4 regions of the Streptomyces sp. NPDC013317 genome follow, and region 2 is predicted to be linked to each of the others. Evidence: riboswitches for the same ligand, from Rfam matches in the RefSeq annotation. Region 2 holds a riboswitch; each other region holds the start of a gene.
The links. Region 2 has a riboswitch for cyclic di-AMP ahead of ACZ3IJ_RS18010 (transglycosylase family protein). Riboswitches for the same ligand answer to the same signal wherever they lie in the genome.

Region 1 (3,608 bases), on a different contig from region 2:
CCACTCTTCACCGTCTTCACCGGCCTCGGCTTCGCCTTCGCCGCCCTCGCCACCTCCCGGCGCAGGTTCCTGCGGCTGCGGCGGATCCTGCTGCCGCTCGCGGGCCTTGTCCTCGCCATGGGCATGCACGCCCTGTGGAACGGCTCCGCGACGATCCTCGGGCCGCTGGGCTTCATCCTGGTCTACGGCATGTTCATGGTGCCCACGCTCGCCCTGCTCACCTGGCTGGCGATATGGAGCAGGCAGCGCGAGCTGCGCACGATATCCGGGCAGCTCCCGGCGTACGCGGCGGCCGGGTGGCTCTCGCCCGCCGAACCGCTCGCGCTCTCCTCGATGCGGGCCCGCTCGGTGGCCCGCGACTTCGCCCGCCGTACGTACGGCAAGCCGGCCGCGGCGGTCGTCGGGGAGTACGAGGCGTTCGCGACGACCCTCGCCTTTCTGCGCCATCGCGCCCAGCGCGGCGCGGCGGGGCCGGAGTTCAGCGCGCGCGAGCAGGAGCTGCTCCACCACCTCTGGCAGCGCAAGGCGGTCGCCTCCCCCGCCCTGACCTACGCGGCCCGGGCGACGGGCCGGGCGTGGGCCCCGCCTCAGTACCTCGACTACAGCGGCTACAACCCGTACCGGAGCTAGGGCGGGCGGCGCCGAGTACACGGACGGAGCCGCCGCCGGGCTCTCAGAAGGATCCGGCGCCGTCACACGGACGGAACCTGCGGGGACGGGCCGGGGCCCGGGGGTCCCGGGGCCGGGGGTCCCGGCAGCCCTGGCGTCGGGGGGACGTCGCCAGGACCGCCGGAGCCGTGTGGACGTCCGGGGTCAGACGGAGATGCCCTTGCCCGCCAGCCAGGCCGCCGGGTCGACGCCCGCGCCGCCCGGGGTGTGGACCTCGAGGTGCAGGTGCGGGCCGGTCACGTTGCCGGTCGCTCCGACGCGGCCGATGGTGTCGCCGGTGCCCACGGTCTGGCCGACGCTCGCCGTCATCGAGGACAGGTGGGCGTACCAGACCTCGGTACCGTCCTCCAGCTCCAGGACGATCCGGTAGCCGTACGAGCCGGACCAGCCCGCCGACTTGATCGTGCCGCCGTGCACCGCCTTGACCGGGGTGCCGGTGGGCGCCGCGAAGTCGAGACCGGTGTGGTAGCCGGAGGACCACATGGAGCCGGACTGGCCGTACGTGGAGGTGAGGGTGTACGAGGACGTGGGCAGCGCGTAGCTCGCGGCGAGCTTGGCCAGGCGCTCCGCCTCGGCCTTCGCGGCGGCGGCCGCCTCGGCCTTCCGCTTCTCCTCGGCCGCGGCCTTCTCCGCCGCGTCCGCCTTCGCCGCCGCCTCGGCCGCCGCCTTCTCGGCCGCCGCCTTCTCCGCCGCGGCCTTCTTGTCGGCGTCGGCGGAGGCCTGCTGCTGCTCGGCCTGCTGCATGATGCGGGCGCGCAGCGCCTCACCGGCGTCCGCCGTCGAGGCGGCGGGCGAGCCGGCGGCCTTCTCGGCGCTGTCGGCCGGGAGGGCGAGGGTGGCCGTGAGCGGCTGCGGGTTGTTCGTCCCGGAGTCCGTGCCGTCCTCGCCCGAGATGAGCTCGCCGACACCGGGCAGCTCGGAGGCGTCCGGCAGGTTGAGGTCGGGGAGGGATATCGAGACCGGCGGCCTGTCCTTGGCGGTCGCCATGCCACCCGCGCCGACGGCCGCGATGACACCGACGCCGAGGACGGTGGAGGAGCGGGCGAAGCCGGAGCGCTGCTTCACGACACGGTGACGGCCGCCCGAACGGGCCTGCTGGCGAAGGGAGTCCTCGGTGGGGTTCCACTCCCCCCACGTGGTCGTGTCGTCGTCCGTCCCGGCGGCGCCCGGGGCGCCGAACGCGTTGAACCCGTCAGAAAGACCCTCGGGAGCAGGGGTGTTGGACGCCACGGAGGCGTACTCCTTTCCTTCCTTCTCGCCTACCGGGTTAGCTGACGGGTTCGGAGCAGGAAGGTCTCCTACGGACGGTGTCGCACGGGTGCGACGGTGCCCGATTCACCCCAAGTAGTGGTTCCCCGGTTCCTTTTCAGGATTCGGCGCGTGCGCACGGTGCCGTCTCTGGCGACGGCTGGGACGACCGCGCTGCGTTATCGAACGTTAATAGACACGAGGGCCGGATTCCAAGCCGTTCCCGTTGATCATTAGCGCGATTAAGCTGGTACAGACCGATTTGATCCCGCTTCAGTACGGACCAATGACGGGGCTCCTGAACTGACGGTTCGTCAACTGTTATCTCAGTGACACCTCGCCACTACGCATGGTCACGGCACCACGGGCATCGTCCTGCGCCGCTCCGGCTGGCCCGCCGCCGGACGGCTCACCGCGAGCAGCGCCATGTCGTCCGTGGAGCCGCCGCCCGTGTACCGGCGGACGTCGTCGACCAGCGCGTCGAGCAGCTCGTCCGGCCCCGGGAAGATCCGCCCGGCCAGCCGCTCGGCCGGATCGTAGAAGGCCCCCGAGGCGTCGCGCGCCTCGGAGAGCCCGTCGGTGTAGAGGAGCAGCGTGGCGCCCGGTGGATAGGGGGCCTCGTCGGCCCGGTCCGGCCAGGCGGCCAGCTCGCCCATGCCGAGCGGCAGCGCGGGCTCGGTCGGTTCGAGGTGGGCCAGGCCGCCGTCCGCGTACAGCAGCAGCGGCTCGGGGTGGCCTCGGTTCACCATCCGTACGCGCCCGTCGCCACGCGGGATCTCGGCGAGGACGGCGGTGGTGAACCCCTCGAAGGCGTCGAGACTGGACCGGCGCGTGCCCTCCCGGGCCAGCGCCCGCTCCAGCCGCTGGGCGACCCCCTCCAGGGTGGCCTCCTGTTCGGCCGCCTCCCGGAAGGCCCCGATCACGACGGCGACCGCCTCGACGGCGTCGAGCCCCTTGCCCCGGACGTCACCGACCACGAGCCGTACCCCGTACGGCGTGTCCTGAACGGCGAAGAGGTCGCCGCCGATGAACGCGTCCGCCTGCGCCGCCTCGTACCGGGCGGCGACCTGGAGCCCGCCGATCCGGTCGGCGGGCGTCGGCAGGACGGCCTTCTGCGCGGTCTCCGCGATCACGCGCGCAGAGGCGAGCCGCTCGCCGCTGCGCAGCACGACCTGGTTCACCAGCAGGGCGAGGGCGGAGACGGTGACGACGGTCAGCGTCTCCGTGAGGGAGGGGACCTCGCCGGCGGTGCCGTTGTAGACGTGCAGCCCCACGCTCGCGAGGACCGCGGCGATGCCCGTGAGCAGCGTCGTGAGCATGGAGAAGAACGGGGCGGCGAGGAGCGGCGCGGCCGAGAACATCGGCGCGGCCGTGTAGGCGGGCGGGGTGGAGAGGTCGAAGACCACACCACCGAGGATCAGCAGCGGGGGCAGGGCGCGGAGGAACCGGCGGGTCCGCTCGGCCCGCCGCCGAGGCCGCCCGTTCCCGTTCCCGCTCGCCTGCCCGTTCCCGGTCCCGCGTCCTGTCCCGTCCCCGGTTCCGGTCCCGCGTCCTGTCCCGTTCCCGGTTCCGGTCCCGCGTCCTGTCCCGTTCCCGGTTCCGGTCCCGCGTCCTGTCCCGTTCCCGTGACCGTTCCCGTTCCCGTGACCGTTCCCGTGACCGTTCCCTTGACCGTTCCCGCCCCCGGTTCC
Region 2 (3,608 bases):
ACGTTCACCGTCACCTCAGCAGTCACGCGAAAGGCCCTCCCCATGCGCTCCGGGAACGGACGACACCGCAGACCCCGCCAAGCCCCCGCCATCGTTGTCGCCGCAGGCGTGACGGGATCGGCCCTGGCACTTCCCCTCCTCGGCGCGGGCTCGGCGTCCGCCGCCGACGCGGCCACCTGGGACCGGGTGGCCGAGTGCGAGTCGGGCGGCCTGTGGAGTGCCCACTTCGGCAACGGGCTCTACGGGGGTCTGCAGTTCACCCAGGAGAGCTGGGAGCGGCACGGTGGGCTCGCGTACGCGACCAGTGCGGATCTGGCCAGCCGCGCCCAGCAGATCGCGGTGGCGGAGAAGGCGTTCGCCGCGGGCGACACGCAGTGGGCCACCTGCGCCCCGATCGCCGGTCTGACGAAGGACGGCGCGAAGCCGGACGTCGACCCGGGCCCGGCCGTGAAGCCGGCGGAGCCCACGGGTCCCCTTCCCGAGTCGAACCGGACCGCGGGCATGCCGGCCGGTGACGGGGGGACCTCGCCCGACGCCGACGCCTCCGAGGGCGCCACGCCGGGCAACGGGAAGGGCGACGGGAACGGCGACGAGCAGGGTGAGCCGTCCGCCACTCCCGAGACGTCCACCACTCCCACCGCGCCGAGCACGTCGGCGACGCCGGGTACCGGGAAGCACCGCGGTGACGCAGCTCCGGAGGAATCGGTCATACCGGGCAAGGATGGCGAAAAGGGCCGCCATGCCTTGCCGACTGACACCCCGACAGTCGAGGGGGAGGCCGGCGCGGACGAGGTCAAGCAGGGCGGTAAGGGCAACAAGGACTCTTCGGACAGTTCGGGCAACACTGCTGCCCAGGACATATCCGACGCAATGGGCGAATACACCGTCAAGTCGGGCGACAGTCTCTCCGAGATCGCCCAGCAGAACGAGCTCCCGGGCGGCTGGGGCGCCCTCTACGACGCCAACCGTTCGACGGTGGGTGCCGATCCGAACCTGATCCTCCCTGGCCAGAGCCTCGACCTCGGCCTCGGCTCGACCGCCGGGCAGGCTGCCGACCAGGGTGCTGAACAGGGGTAGTTCGGGATTGTATGTCCGGTTCTGCGCCAGTGAGACATGGGTCTCTTTGTCTCAACTGGCGCGTCCCGTCCGCAAACTCGGCTTCCGTCACCTCTCACCTGCGTAAACACCCTTCGTCCCCTGGCAGGTAGGGGTGAAATGTCCGACCTGGACGTCTTTGAACTTCACCCAGGTCTGTGTCTACGGTCAGGACCGCTCGCCACCGCGGGCCCCGTCGACCGAAACGCCGAATCCTGCCGTCGGCCGATGGGAACAGTCGTCGCGTCAAGCGCCGTAGGCAGGAGCGGGGGACCCAAGGTAAGTGCCGTCCCCGGCCGTTGAGACAGACGGCCGACGGACCGGCTTGGGGTGAAGCCGCGCGCAAGGTCGCGCGGCCGGGCAACTCACATGGCCCGAACCCGACAGCTCACCTCGCAGGCGTCGGTGAGGAGAAGTTCCATGCTGTTTTCCGCCAAGGGCAAACACCGTCGTGCCTCCAAGGCCACCCGCGCCGTCGCTCTCGCCGGCATCGCCGGTGTCGCCGTCGCAGCCCCGCTGATGGCCACCGGGTCCGCCTCGGCCGCCACGGCCTCCGAGTGGGACAAGGTCGCCCAGTGCGAGTCCGGTGGCAACTGGTCCATCAACACCGGCAACGGCTACTACGGCGGCCTGCAGTTCTCGTCCTCCACCTGGGCCGCGTACGGCGGCACCGCCTACGCCGCGACCGCCGACCAGGCCTCGAAGTCGCAGCAGATCACCATCGCCGAGAAGGTCCTGGCCGGTCAGGGCAAGGGTGCCTGGCCGAGCTGCGGCGTCGGCCTCTCCAGCGCCGCCTACACCGGTGGCGCCGCCGAGAGCACGCCGGCCGAGCCGGCCGCCCCGAAGCAGGAGCGTCAGGCCGAGCAGCCGACGACCCGCAGCGAGACCCGGACCGCCCCGAAGAAGGCCGAGTCCAAGAAGACCGTCACCACCCCGACCGGCAAGAAGGTCAAGAAGGGCGACGGCGAGTACAAGGTCGTCGGCGGCGACACCCTGAGCACCATCGCCGCCGCCCACGACGTCAAGGGCGGCTGGGCGAAGCTCTTCGAGCTCAACAAGGACGTCGTCGAGGACGCCGACCTGATCTACCCGGGTCAGCAGCTTCACCTGAAGTGAGCCCCGCGGCTCGCGTGAGTCCGGCGGCTCACGCGGGTCCGACGACCCTCCCGCGGTGACCACCCCGGTCCGGAGCGCTTTTCCCCCGTGCGCTCCGGGCCGGGGTTCCGCGTTCCCTGGAGTCCGGAGCGGAACCCGGAGCGGGTCGAAACGCGGCTCCGCAGAGTTACCGCCGAGTAGTTCTGGGGGCTTTGGCCGGAGATGCGTACCCTCGGGTCCTTTTTCGTCCCAGGGGGCGGGCGCCCGGCGGGCGGGAGCCCCGGAGCCGGTTAGGCTCTTGTCGCAAGGCCAAAGCGACCCTGCACCGCAAGCGTCACATCTAGCGTCACATCCCAGAAGGAGATGCTCGTGCCGTCCATCGACGTCGTCGTAGCCCGGGAAATCCTGGACTCCCGAGGCAACCCCACGGTCGAGGTCGAGGTCGGCCTCGACGACGGCAGCACCGGCCGTGCTGCCGTTCCGTCCGGTGCCTCCACCGGTGCGTTCGAGGCCATTGAGCTCCGTGACGGAGACAAGAACCGCTACCAGGGCAAGGGCGTCGAGAAGGCCGTCCTCGCCGTGATCGAGCAGATCGGCCCGGAGCTCGTCGGCTACGACGCCACCGAGCAGCGCCTCATCGACCAGGCCATGTTCGACCTGGACGCCACGGACAACAAGGCCTCCCTCGGCGCCAACGCCATCCTCGGCGTCTCCCTCGCCGTCGCGCACGCCGCGTCCGAGGCCTCCGACCTTCCGCTCTTCCGCTACCTCGGCGGCCCGAACGCGCACCTGCTGCCCGTTCCGATGATGAACATCCTGAACGGCGGCTCGCACGCCGACTCCAACGTGGACATCCAGGAGTTCATGATCGCGCCGATCGGCGCGGAGTCCTTCTCCGAGGCCCTGCGCTGGGGCACCGAGGTCTACCACACCCTCAAGTCCGTCCTGAAGACCAAGGGCCTGTCCACCGGCCTCGGCGACGAGGGCGGCTTCGCCCCGAACCTGGACTCCAACCGCGAGGCGCTCGACCTCATCCTGGAGGCCATCAAGCAGGCCGGCTACGTCCCGGGCAAGGACATCGCGCTGGCGCTCGACGTCGCCGCGTCCGAGTTCTACAAGGACGGCTCGTACGAGTTCGAGGGCAAGTCCCGCTCGGCCGCCGAGATGACCGAGTACTACGAGGAGCTCGTCTCCGCGTACCCGCTGGTCTCCATCGAGGACCCGCTGTTCGAGGACGACTGGGCCGGCTGGAAGGTCCTCACCGACAAGCTGGGCACCAAGGTCCAGATCGTCGGCGACGACCTCTTCGCCACCAACCCGGAGCGCCTGGCCCGCGGCATCGAGGACGGCGCCGCCAACGCGCTGCTCGTCAAGGTCAACCAGATCGGTTCGCTGACCGAGACCCTGGACGCCGTCGA
Region 3 (3,608 bases), on a different contig from region 2:
GACGACCGCGGCAACGTCTTCGACACGGAGCTGCTGGCCGGCCGGCTCGCCCGGGCCGCGCACTGGCTGGGGGGCCGGCCCGGCCTCGACGGCCTGCGGATCGGCTACTTCGGCGCCAGCACCGGCGCCGCGGCCGCTCTCTGGGCCGCGGCGGACCCGCTCTCCGACGTGGCCGCCGTCGTCTCACGCGGCGGGCGCCCGGACCTCGCCGGAGCGCGCCTCGCGCAGGTACGCGCTCCGACGCTGCTGATCGTGGGGGGCCGCGACCCGCTCGTGCAGGAGCTGAACGAGTCGGCCCAGGCGCGGCTCACCTGCGAGAACCGGCTCGTCGTCGTCGCCGGTGCCGGGCACCTCTTCGAGGAGCCCGGCACGTTGGAAGAGGTCGGCCGACTGGCCTCGGGCTGGTTCGCCGACCACTTCTAGGGCGTCCGTCAGTACGGTCCGTTGACGTTGTCGATGGAGCCGTAGCGGTCCGCGGCGTAGTTGCAGGCCGCGGTGATGTTGGCGACCGGGTCGAACAGGTCCATGGACGTTCCGGGCACGTGGTACGCCAGGAAGGTCGGCTCGATCACCTGCAGGAGGCCCTTGGACGGGGTTCCCTTGACGGCGTTGGAGTCCCAGAGGTTGATGGCCTGGGGGTTGCCCGAGGACTCACGCATGATGTTGCGGTGGATCCCCTCGTACGAACCGGGGATGCCGTACTTCTGCAGGACGTCGAGCGACTCGCGGATCCAGCCGTCGAGGTCGTTGGTGTAGCTCTTGGCGGCGACCGGCGCGGCCTTGGCCGGGGCGGCCTTGGTCACGGTCTTGGCCGATGCGGCGCCGGGCGCGGCACTGCGCTGCTGCGAGCGGTCGGCGCGGTCCGTGCTCGTCGTACGCGCCGGGGCCTTCTGCTGCTTCGTCGCGGCCGCGGGCTTCCCGCTCAGCGTGAGTTCCAGACCCGGACGAATAAGTGACGGATTGTCACCGACGGCCTTGCGGTTCGCCTTGTACAGCGCCTTCCAGCCGCCCCGCACACTCTGTTCGTGCGCGATCACGGAAAGGGAGTCGCCGCGGACGACGGTATAGATCTTGGCAGCGGAATTCCCGGCGGTGGGAATCGATTCGGCGATCTTCGCCGGGCTGCTGAAGACGGTCTTCTCGAGGGGCGCGACGGCCGGGGCCGTGTTCGGCGCCGCGTGCGCGGTGGCCGTGGCCACGAGGGGGAGAGCCAGCGCGGCTCCACCCGTGCTCGCGAGGGCGATACCTCGGCTGAGGGGACGTCGCTTGGGGCGCCGGTGCTTACCGTGAGCGGACATGCGGGATTCCTCTCCGGCGCCTGCGGGGTGAGCTGTCGGGTTCGGGCTGGAGCTGCCCGGCCGCACGCGTGCGGCTACACCCCAAGCCGGTCCGGAAATCCGGGACGGCGAAAAAACTGGGTCCCCCGCTCCTGCCGACGGGTGAATGGCTGGTCTTTTTCGGACGGTGGCAGGATTCGGCGATCCGTCCGGGTCGAGGTGACCGTAGGCGAGGAATGTCGGACGGAACAAGGTGGGGCATGGATGCGAAATGAACAGGAAATTCAGAAATGCGTTCCAGGTGATCACGGCCGAGCCGAACTGCCGTGCGGCACAAGGGGAAGGCGCCCCTCCGCATAGGTTGCGTCCTCTTCGCGTGATTCACGTCACCCGTGATCCCAAAACGGTCATACGGGCAATTTCATCCCAGCCAAGAAAAGGGACACAAGGGCATGAAATTGCCCTTGTGTCCCTTTTTGTCGGAAGTGGTGGTGTGTGTCAGCCCGTGACGCTGGGTGTGCCGGTCTCGATGTGGCCGGTGTAGCGGCGTGACCAGGTGCCGTCCACGTCGGCCGTGATCGTGAAGTCGTACCAGCCGTTGCTGTACGCCACCGCGTTGAAGAAGTCCTCGCGCGACGAGCCGGCCGGGACCGTGTACGTCCACGGCCCGTCCGTGCGGTAGGCGTTCGAGCGGATCGTGAAGGTCACGGGACCGGGGGAGGTGTTGGTCAGCCTGAGGTAGAGCGCCGACTTCCCGGTGCCCGGCTCGGTCGCGAACCGCGCCGCCACCTCGATCGCCTTGCCGGCCTTGGACGCGTCCCCGATGAAGCGCCTCAGGAAGCGGTTGGGGCCCATCATCGAGATGTCGTACTTGCCCGACCCGGACCCGAGCCCGATGTTGAAGTAGTCCGTGGCGGTCGCGCCCGGGTCCACGGTGTACTGCCAGGCCGCGGTGTCCCGGTGCTGGTGCGGGTGGATCGTGAAGTGGGCGGCCCGCTTCGCCTCCGCGCCCTGGTTCGTCATCGAGAACCAGGCGAGGATCTTGCCCGCCGCCCCGAACTCGAACCGGTCGAGGTTCCCGTTGACCTGGTACGGCACGGCGCGCGCCGGCCGGGTGCCGGTCTCCTGTGCGGGCAGGGCGTTGTCCTGGGGCACCGGGTTCGGCAGCGGGCCGCAGGTGGACTGCCCGATGACCTTGGCGGTGGAGGGGAGGCCGGTGGGAACTCCGTACACCGGGCGCGCGAAGTCGAAGACTCCCGTCAGGTCCCCGGTGACCTTCCGCCGCCAGGCGCTGATGTTCGGGCAGGTCGCCGGGGTGCCGAGGGCGGCCGTCCAGGTCTCCATGAAGCGCAGGACCGAGGTGTGGTCGAAGACCTCGGAGCTGACCCAGCCGCCACGCGTCCAGGGCGACATGACGAGCATCGGGACGCGGAAGCCCAGGCCGATCGGCACGCCGTCGATGTACTCGCCCGCGGTGCCCGGCGGGGCGACCGGCGGCGGCACGTGGTCGAAGAAGCCGTCGTTCTCGTCGTAGTTGAGGAACAGCACGGTCGAGTCGAAGACCTCGGGGTTCGCGGCCAGGGCGCGGTAGACCAGGTCGACGAAGTGCGCGCCGTCGCCCGGAGGGGCGTAGGGGTGCTCGGAGAAGGCCTCGCTCGCCACCACCCAGGAGACCTGCGGAAGCGTCCCGGCGACCGCGTCGGCGCGGATCGCGGCGGCGATGTCGTCCGGGGTGGACCCGGTGACCTTCGGTACGGAGCCCATGCCGCGGTCGTACAGGGGGTTTCCGGGCCGCGCGTCGGTGAACTTCTTGAAGTACGCGAGACCGTTGTCGCCGTAGTTGTCCTGGGCGTTCTGGTAGACCTTCCAGCTCACACCGGCCCGCTGGAGCGCCTCGGCGTACGTCTCCCAGGTGAGCCCGGACTCCTCGCCGCCGTCCTTGCTGGAGGCGTCGATCTTGCCGCTCCAGAGGAAGGTGCGGTTCGGTCCCGTGGCGCTGAGCGCCGAGCAGAAGTACGCGTCGCAGACGGTGTAGTTGTCCGCGAGGGCGTAGTGGAACGGGATGTCGCCGCGGTCGAGGTAGCCGAGGGTGCGGGTGTTGCCGACGCCCGTGACCCAGTTGTCCATCCGGCCCTTGTTCCACGCCGCGTGCTGCGAGGTCCAGCTGTGCGGCAGGTCCCCGTTGCACTGAGCCAGGGTCTCCCCGTCGACCCCGCCCGCGGGCGGGGTGGCGCTCAGCTTCCACGGGTACTGACGCCCGCCCCAGTTGGGCTGGTTGAACATGCCCCAGCCGCCGGGGATGTTTCCAGCCGCCCGGTCGGCGAAGCCCCG
Region 4 (3,608 bases), on a different contig from region 2:
AGCGCCGGGCTGCCCGAGGCCTGGGCCAGCGTCTCGTGGAACCAGCCGCCGAGCGGGCGCAGGTCCTCCGCCTGGCCCCGCCTGGCCCGCTCCTGCCCCAGCCTGACCAGGCCCCGCAGCACCTTGAGGTGCGCTTCGGTGCGGCGCTGCGCGGCGCGCGCGGCCCCCAGCGGCTCCAGCAGGGACCGGACGTCCAGCAGGTCCGCCGCCTCCTGCTCGGTGGGCTCGGCGACCTGGGCGCCCGCGTGGCGGCGGGTGATCACGAAGCCCTCGGACTCCAGGGTGCGCAGCGCCTCCCGGACGGGGACGCGGGAGACTCCGTAACGGCGGGCGAGCTGCTCCTCCGTCAGCCGGCTGCCGCGCGCGAAGACCCCGGTGACGATGTCGTCCCGGATCGCCGTGCATACAGAGTGCGCGGGAATGCGCATGTTCGACCTCCGCCTTGATCCGCGCGAAACCGGTTCTCCGGCGACTCTATTGCAGCAGGGCTTTGTTTCCGACGGCTCTCAAGGATCCATGGATATGTTTTCGGTCAGCGAAAAGCCCCGGCTCGGTACGAGCCGGGGCTTTTCTGAGAAGCCGGGAAAGACCTCGAACGGTCAGACGTTCACACCACGCGCGCGGAGGTACGCGATCGGGTTGATGTCGGAGCCGTACTCGGCGGTGGTGCGGGCCTCGAAGTGGAGGTGGGGCCCCGTGGAGTTGCCGGTCGAGCCGGAGATGCCTATCTGCTGGCCCGGGGTGACGGACTGGCCGACCCCGACACTGATGGCGGAGAGGTGACCGTACTGGGTGTACGTGCCGTCGTTCATCCGGATGACGACGTTGTTGCCGTACGCACCGCCCCAGCCCGCCTCGACGACGGTGCCGGAGCCGACGGAGACGACCTTGGTGCCGGAGGCGGCGTGGAAGTCGACGCCGGAATGGCTGCCGGAGGACCAGAGCGCACCGCCGGTCTTGTAGCCGGTGCTGACGTACGAGCCGGCCACGGGGAGCTGGAAGGAGTTCAGGCGCTTGCGCTCCGCCTCACGGGCGGCGCGCTCCTTGGCCTCGCGGATCTCCTTGGCGCGGGCCTCGGCCTTGCGCTTCGCCTCGGCCCTGGCACGGGCCTCCGCCTGGCGCTTCGCCTCGGCCTCGGCGGCCTCGCGCTCCTGGGCGGCGGCCTGGGCGTCGATGGTGTCGGCGAGCGAGTCGGCGGCGATGATCTGGGTCAGCCCGGTGTCCTCGACCGAGGGGGCAGCGTCCGCGTCGACGGCGAGTGCCGGGGAGGCGAGGGTTCCGATGACGCCGGTGGTGGCGAGGGTCGCGACGCCGGCGATGCCGGCGGTGCGGCGCGACAGACGACTCGGACCACGATGCTTCCCGGTGGCACGGGTGAACGCCATGTAGGGGCTGTTCCTTTCCTTCCTTCTCGCCTACCGGGTTAGCTGACGGGTTCGGAGCAGGAAGGTCTCCTACGGGCCCCTCCGCACGGGTGCGAAGGCGTCCGATTCACCCCAGGGACTTCGTGTGGGTCCCCGGCTCCCCAGGCTCGCGCCTGACGGGGACTCGGCGATGACTGTCCGATGCCGCGGGTGCGGCGGGTGCAACTGGCGAACAGCCGGATTGACGCTAAGCGGACCGTCTTTCAATCACCAAACAGACACGCCTGTTTGTAAGACATGCCACAGGCCATACAGCCACCGTCCGCAGCAATACGGACAAAGAGGAGGACCCCGACGTACCGTGACGTCGGGGTCCTCCGGTGCCGCCGGACGCGGCGGCACGGCGACTCGATCAGCCGGTGACGACGGTCACTTCGCCGAGGCCGAGGGCGCGTACGGGCTCCTCGATCTCCGACGCGTCACCCACGAGCACGGTGACGAGTCGGTCCACGGGGAAGGCGTTGACGACCGCGGCCGTCGCCTCCACCGTGCCGGTCTCGGCGAGACGCGCGTACAACTGCGCCTGGAAATCGTCCGGAAGGTGCTGCTCGACCTGGTCGGCGAGGGTCGCGGCGACCGAGGCGGCGGTCTCGTACTTGAGCGGCGCCACGCCCACCAGGTTCTGCACGGCCACATCGCGCTCGGCGTCCGTCAGACCTTCCGCGGCGAGGGTGCGCAGCACCTTCCACAGGTCGTCAAGTGCCGGACCGGTGTTGGGGGTGTCGACGGATCCGCTGATGGCGAGCATCGAGGCGCCGTTGCCCTCGCCGTCGGAGCGCAACACCTGGCCGAAGGCACGGACACCGTAGGTGTAGCCCTTCTCCTCGCGCAGGACACGGTCCAGGCGGGAGGTGAGCGTGCCACCGAGGCAGTACGTGCCGAGGACCTGGGCCGGCCAGACACGGTCGTGCCGGTCGGCGCCGACGCGGCCGATCAGCAACTGGGTCTGGACGGCACCCGGGCGGTCGACGATGACCACACGGCCGGTGTCGTCCGCCGTGATCGGCGGGACCGGGCGCGGCTCGGCGGTGTCGCCCGTCCAGGCGCCGAGCGACTCGGCGAGCACCTTGTCCAGGTCCACGTCGGTCAGGTCGCCGACGACGACGGCCGTGGCCGTGGACGGCCGGATGTGCGCGTCGAAGAAGGCACGGACGGCGGCGGCGTCGATCGGCTCCACCGTCTCCTCGGTGCCCTGGCGCGGCCGGGACATGCGCGAGTCCGCCGGGAAGAGCTCCTTGGAGAGCTGCTTGGCCGCCCGGCGGGCCGGGTTGGCCGCCTCGTGCGGGATCTCGTCGAGCCGGTTGCGCACCAGACGCTCGACCTCGGTCTCGAGGAACGCCGGCGCGATCAGGGCCTCGGAGAGCAGCCCGAGCGCCTTGGGCAGCCGGGAGACGGGGACCTCCAGGGAAACTCGTACGCCCGGGTGGTCGGCGTGCGCGTCGAGCGTGGCGCCGCAGCGCTCCAGCTCGGCGGCGAACTCCTCGGCGGTGTGCTGGTCCGTGCCCTCGGAGAGCGCGCGGGCCATGATCGTGGCGACACCGTCGAGGCCCGCGGGCTCGGCCTCCAGCGGTGCGTCGAGGAAGATCTCGACGGCGACGACCTGCTGGCCGGGGCGGTGGCAGCGCAGCACCGTCAGGCCGTTGTCCAGCGCTCCGCGGTCCGGGGCCGGGAAGGCCCAGGGCCGGGCAACCCCCGGCTCCGGCTGCGGGTGGAACGTCATGTTCGTCAAAGACGCGGCAGCGTCGGTCACTGGTCCGCTCCCTCTTCCTCGTCGCTGTCGGCCTGGTCGGCGTCGTTCTGTTCGGTGCCGACCGGCTCGTAGACCAGCACCGCGCGGTTGTCCGGGCGCAGCCGGGCCGCGGCGGCGGCCCGCACCTCCTCGGCGGTGACGTCGAGGACCCGGTTGACGGCGGTCAGGGCGAGCTGCGGGTCGCCGAACAGGACCGCGTAGCGGCAGAGTTCGTCGGCGCGGCCCGCGACCGTGCCGAGCCGGTCCAGCCACTCGCGCTCCAACTGGGCCTGCGCGCGCTCCATCTCCTCGGGCGTCGGGCCCTCGGCGGCGAACCGGGCCAGCTCCTCGTCGACGGCGGCCTCGATCACGGGCACCTCGACCCCGCCGGACGTCTTGACGTCCAGCCAGCCGAGCGAGGGCGCGCCGGCCAGGCGGAGGAGACCGAAGCCCGC

Region 1: it holds a riboswitch for cyclic di-AMP, as region 2 does, so the genes downstream of both, ACZ3IJ_RS15540 (M23 family metallopeptidase) here and ACZ3IJ_RS18010 (transglycosylase family protein) in region 2, are expected to answer to the same signal.
Region 3: it holds a riboswitch for cyclic di-AMP, as region 2 does, so the genes downstream of both, ACZ3IJ_RS11200 (transglycosylase SLT domain-containing protein) here and ACZ3IJ_RS18010 (transglycosylase family protein) in region 2, are expected to answer to the same signal.
Region 4: it holds a riboswitch for cyclic di-AMP, as region 2 does, so the genes downstream of both, ACZ3IJ_RS00490 (M23 family metallopeptidase) here and ACZ3IJ_RS18010 (transglycosylase family protein) in region 2, are expected to answer to the same signal.

Annotation. Positions count from the first base shown of each region.
Region 1 is NZ_JBVHDX010000004.1:601,701-605,308, reverse strand. Features, by position in the region: gene ACZ3IJ_RS15545 (PrsW family intramembrane metalloprotease) at 1-630, shown strand, start outside; gene ACZ3IJ_RS15540 (M23 family metallopeptidase) at 814-1,899, opposite strand; cyclic di-AMP (ydaO/yuaA leader) riboswitch at 1,911-2,058, opposite strand; gene ACZ3IJ_RS15535 (PP2C family protein-serine/threonine phosphatase) at 2,271-3,323, opposite strand.
Region 2 is NZ_JBVHDX010000006.1:96,877-100,484, reverse strand. Features, by position in the region: gene ACZ3IJ_RS18015 (LysM peptidoglycan-binding domain-containing protein) at 109-1,077, shown strand; cyclic di-AMP (ydaO/yuaA leader) riboswitch at 1,337-1,512, shown strand; gene ACZ3IJ_RS18010 (transglycosylase family protein) at 1,516-2,211, shown strand; gene eno (phosphopyruvate hydratase) at 2,554-3,608, shown strand, end outside.
Region 3 is NZ_JBVHDX010000003.1:524,818-528,425, reverse strand. Features, by position in the region: gene ACZ3IJ_RS11205 (phosphoribosyltransferase family protein) at 1-423, shown strand, start outside; gene ACZ3IJ_RS11200 (transglycosylase SLT domain-containing protein) at 432-1,298, opposite strand; cyclic di-AMP (ydaO/yuaA leader) riboswitch at 1,303-1,459, opposite strand; gene ACZ3IJ_RS11195 (phosphocholine-specific phospholipase C) at 1,776-3,608, opposite strand, start outside.
Region 4 is NZ_JBVHDX010000001.1:118,830-122,437, reverse strand. Features, by position in the region: gene ACZ3IJ_RS00495 (GntR family transcriptional regulator) at 1-428, opposite strand, end outside; gene ACZ3IJ_RS00490 (M23 family metallopeptidase) at 600-1,385, opposite strand; cyclic di-AMP (ydaO/yuaA leader) riboswitch at 1,399-1,564, opposite strand; gene ACZ3IJ_RS00485 (M16 family metallopeptidase) at 1,777-3,144, opposite strand; gene ACZ3IJ_RS00480 (M16 family metallopeptidase) at 3,171-3,608, opposite strand, start outside.